One region of the Bacillus sp. YC2 genome, then DNA from elsewhere that is predicted to be linked to it. Evidence: a T-box and tRNA genes for the amino acid it is inferred to sense, from the RefSeq annotation. Region 1 holds a T-box; the other holds one or more tRNA genes.
What was found. A T-box is a leader RNA that pairs with one kind of tRNA and senses whether it is charged. The one in region 1 lies ahead of leuS (leucine--tRNA ligase), so its partner is inferred to be a tRNA-Leu.

Region 2: it encodes a tRNA-Leu, which carries the amino acid that the T-box ahead of leuS (leucine--tRNA ligase) is inferred to sense. The anticodon was not compared.

The regions. Positions count from the first base shown of each region.
Region 1 is NZ_JAHXDO010000005.1:47,399-49,591, reverse strand. It holds gene leuS (leucine--tRNA ligase) at 1-898, opposite strand, end outside; T-box leader at 1,008-1,223, opposite strand; gene KY305_RS10075 (DUF4257 domain-containing protein) at 1,327-1,662, opposite strand; gene ytvA (YtvA family blue-light photoreceptor) at 2,046-2,193, shown strand, end outside.
Region 2 is NZ_JAHXDO010000003.1:296,840-299,032, reverse strand. It holds tRNA gene KY305_RS08240 (tRNA-Tyr) at 1-46, shown strand, start outside; tRNA gene KY305_RS08235 (tRNA-Trp) at 59-132, shown strand; tRNA gene KY305_RS08230 (tRNA-His) at 162-237, shown strand; tRNA gene KY305_RS08225 (tRNA-Gln) at 247-318, shown strand; tRNA gene KY305_RS08220 (tRNA-Gly) at 368-442, shown strand; tRNA gene KY305_RS08215 (tRNA-Cys) at 449-519, shown strand; tRNA gene KY305_RS08210 (tRNA-Leu) at 527-615, shown strand; tRNA gene KY305_RS08205 (tRNA-Leu) at 911-992, shown strand; gene KY305_RS08200 (Na+/H+ antiporter NhaC family protein) at 1,157-2,193, shown strand, end outside.

The DNA of each region.
Region 1 (2,193 bases):
TTGTTTTCGCAAGATCCGTCCGCTCGAGGTCACTTTTCGCCTGAACTTCTTTTATGTAAGCGTCAACCGCTTCCTTCTGTTCAGCCGCCGTAATGGTGCTGACGAGCTCGTGCTCAGGAGCCAAAACAGCGTATGCCGCGCCAAACAGCGTGTCAGGGCGTGTCGTAAACACAGTGAACGTCTCATCGCTGCCGTCAATGGCAAAATGCACGTTCGCCCCTTCAGAGCGGCCGATCCAATTGCGCTGCATGTCTTTAATGCTTTCCGGCCAGTCTAGCTCCTCTAAATCTTCAAGAAGCCTGTCCGCATAAGCGGTGATTTTCAGCATCCATTGCTTCATCGGGCGGCGTTCAACAGGATGTCCGCCCCGTTCGCTTTTGCCGTCAATGACTTCCTCATTCGCAAGCACTGTGCCGAGAGCCGGGCACCAGTTGACAGGCACTTCATCAACGTAAGCAAGGCCTTTTTCGTAAAGCTTGGTGAAAATCCACTGCGTCCATTTATAATAGTCCGGATCAGTCGTATTGATTTCCCGGTCCCAATCATAAGAGAATCCGAGGGCCTGGATCTGACGGCGGAAATTATCGATGTTATGCTTTGTGAACACTGCCGGATCGTTCCCCGTATCAAGCGCGTACTGCTCGGCAGGAAGGCCGAACGCGTCCCAGCCCATCGGATGAAGCACGTTGTACCCTTGCATGCGTCTCATACGCGACAGAATATCCGTCGCCGTATAGCCTTCGGGATGCCCGACATGAAGGCCGGCTCCTGACGGATAAGGGAACATGTCAAGCGCGTAAAACTTCGGCTTGTCCTCCTGTTCACTGACAGCAAAGGTTTTATGCTCCAACCAGTAATTTTGCCATTTCTTTTCTATTTTTTCGTGCTGAAAACTCAACGCAAAAACCTCCTTCTGATTGAATACGGCGTCTTTAGTCCAAGTATTGACGGGATAAGGAAATTTATATTCAGATTATTCTAAAACTAAAAAAAACTCCCTCATCCCTAAAAGGGACGAGAGATTTTTTGTTTCCCGCGGTACCACCCTCGTTAGTGCAGTTTTCGGCCGCACTCACTTGATACTTTTAACGCAGTTATGCGTCAGCGGTTTTCGCCGCTGCAACTCTGAGGTGAGTTCGGAAACAGACTTGATTGACTTTCACCGGCCGTCAATTCTCTGTATGCGAAATCTGCTTCTTACTGCTCCTCTTCACTGTTCTTATCGCTACCGTAATCTTACCTGTATTTTATAGAATTCTGTTCATAAGTGCAAGCAGGTTTGTATACAATGGGAATGTACCCTGAACGGGGTAAAGAGTGGGGATATTATTTAGATGGAGGATCTTTTTGCTGGTGTGGTTTTGCCTGGGCAGAGTCACTGTTTTGTTCTCTGACAAAATCAAAGCTTCTAAGAACAGCTTCACCGCCGTAGCCTGCGATTATGGATAAGATGACGAGTTGAATTCCTGAATCGGGGTCAGCGGATAAAACAAGTAAGATGGAAGCAGCCATTCCGATAAAGCACTCTTCCAAAAAACCGAGATAGATGAACCGCTTTGTCATTCTGGGTTTCTCCAGCCTGCCTCTCTTTTTCACATGACCGAGAATCCCCATGATTCCTCCAATTACACAAGCAATTAATACCTGATGCAGCATCTTCATCATCACCTTCCTAAAGCCCTTATTTAGTAAAGCGACTTCAGGCCATCCAGCCCCCTTACGAATACGATGATTTTCGATATCTACATACTGGCAATTCTGCAAGAAAGGAAAAAGCTTGTTTCTTCCATTATATGTGAACACATGATCGGTAAGCTTGATGCATTAGATTCATTTTTTATCCAGTGACAATGACCTAGTCAGTTACTTAGCGCTGAATATGCAATCCCCTCTATATTCAGTGTATATGAGGACAAGCCCGAATGACAAATTGAAAGCCGCGGCTGCTTGAATCAGAACATATGTTATGCTACGGTTACTGTAGGTTCATTTAAAAAGGGGAGTAACAATGGCTGAAAAGCTTTACGGCCAAAAGGGGGTTTTACATGGCTGACTCAAACTTATTCGAAAAACTGGAGCAGCTAGAGCTGATCAAAAAGGCGCTTGATCACGCACGTATAGGCGTGGTGATTACAGACCCCTCTCTTGAGGACAATCCCATTGTGTATACAAATCAGGGATTTATGGATATAA
Region 2 (2,193 bases), on a different contig from region 1:
TCCGCTCCCTCAGGGTTCGGCAGTTCGAATCTGCCCCCCTCCACCATCTTATTATCATAGGGGCATAGTTTAACGGTAGAACAGAGGTCTCCAAAACCTCCGGTGTGGGTTCGATTCCTACTGCCCCTGCCACTATAATTTCAATTCATCTTAAGACTATGGCGGTTGTGGCGAAGTGGTTAACGCACCAGATTGTGGCTCTGGCACTCGTGGGTTCGATTCCCATCAATCGCCCCATATTATTATTGGGCTATAGCCAAGCGGTAAGGCAACGGACTTTGACTCCGTCATGCGTTGGTTCGAATCCAGCTAGCCCAGTTGTATTTTTTAAAAACAAACTGAATAAGTTGTAATAAGTTCTTTACATGCGGAAGTAGTTCAGTGGTAGAACATCACCTTGCCAAGGTGGGGGTCGCGGGTTCGAATCCCGTCTTCCGCTCCAAATGATGGCGGCATAGCCAAGTGGTAAGGCAGAGGTCTGCAAAACCTTTATCCCCGGTTCGAATCCGGGTGTCGCCTTTCTTTTGCCGGGGTGGTGGAATTGGCAGACACACAGGACTTAAAATCCTGCGGTAGGTGACTACCGTGCCGGTTCAAGTCCGGCCCTCGGCACCAATTTAGCTTTGAACGGATGACGTTAAATTGGTTATTATTTTTAACATTATATAACACTTATACGAGAGTGATTTGCATAGCGCAAATCACTTTTTTTGTATCATTAAAACATTATCATAAGCTGCAGAAGTGCAGTCGGTATAAGTAAACCAAAAAACAAGAACGCTTCATCTGGCGGCGTGCGGAAAGATGTCGAAAAACATGTGCATTAAACAAAAAACTTTTCTAAAACCGTTGACAGTATAGAAAACCCATGATATATTTATATACGTCGGTTGTACACGACACATTGCTTGCCGGTGTGGCGGAATTGGCAGACGCGCACGACTCAAAATCGTGTTCCTTCTGGAGTGCCGGTTCGACCCCGGCCACCGGTATACGAAAGCTTCTACAAAATGTAGAAGCTTTTTTTGTTGTATAAAAAGTTATTGCCAGCCGTATCAAAGGGCAGTTACAGACTTATTATAATCATGATGCGCCTGCGTATAATTGCACTTTTTTCAAAGATACTAACAAAAAGTTCTTTAAAAGAGGTGTTTTTATGGCAGGTACTTGGGCTTGTCTTATACCATTTATTCTGGTCATTCCCATTTCAATCATGACGAAGCAAGTACAGTCTGGCCTGTTTGTTGGCTTGTTGGCCGGGAGCTATCTTTTGCATCCCAGCTTGCTTGGCGGGATTGAACACATGGTTCATTATTTAATCAGCAACATTGTCGTAATAAATAATATTCGAATCATTGTTTTTCTATATTCATTTGCCGGCCTTGTGGGGATTATAAAGTTAACCGGAGGGATAAAAGGCTTTGTCCATTTGATCAGTAAAAAGGTTAAAACCAAAAAAGGCGCGATGCTGCTTGCATGGCTGTCGACATTTGGCACGTTTAGCGAACCGGACTTTCGCATCGTCACCATTGCACCGATCATGAAAGCTTTAAGCAGGCGTCTGGACCTGTCGAAACAGAAAATTGCTTACGCCATTGAGTTTACAGCCAACCCTGTCATCGCCTTAATTCCGGCAGCAACAGCATTTGTCGGCTACATGGTTTCCATTATCGGACAAGCTCTCAAAACGTCAGGAATAGATCAACCGGCTTACACAGTGTATGTGAAAAGTATTCCTTTCAATTTTTTCTCCATTGTGATTATTTTAGTCGGAATTTATTACAGCTTCTTTAAAAAACAAAAAGAAGATGAAAGCTTAGAAAAAACAGAAAAGAACGGACAAACCTCTTCTCTGAAACATAATCAAAATGTGGAAGCGATCCCGCAGAACAGCGGTGTTTTGCTTTCAGCAGGCCCCAGCACATTCAACATGGAAACAGGGACGATCTCAGATATTCACGGAGAACACACGGGGATGTTCGAAAGGGATGCCGATGAACATGCTGACCAGCAGGAAGAGTTAGACGCGGCGCACCGTGCTTATATTAAGGAAACACCGATTCGGCCATGGAATTTAATGATTCCAATCGCGCTATTTTTACTATTAACACTGTTTCTGAGCTGGTGGGACGGCCATTCAAAAGCACAAGGGTTTTTGAATGCTTTTATTAAAAGTGATATGCTTGGCGTCAT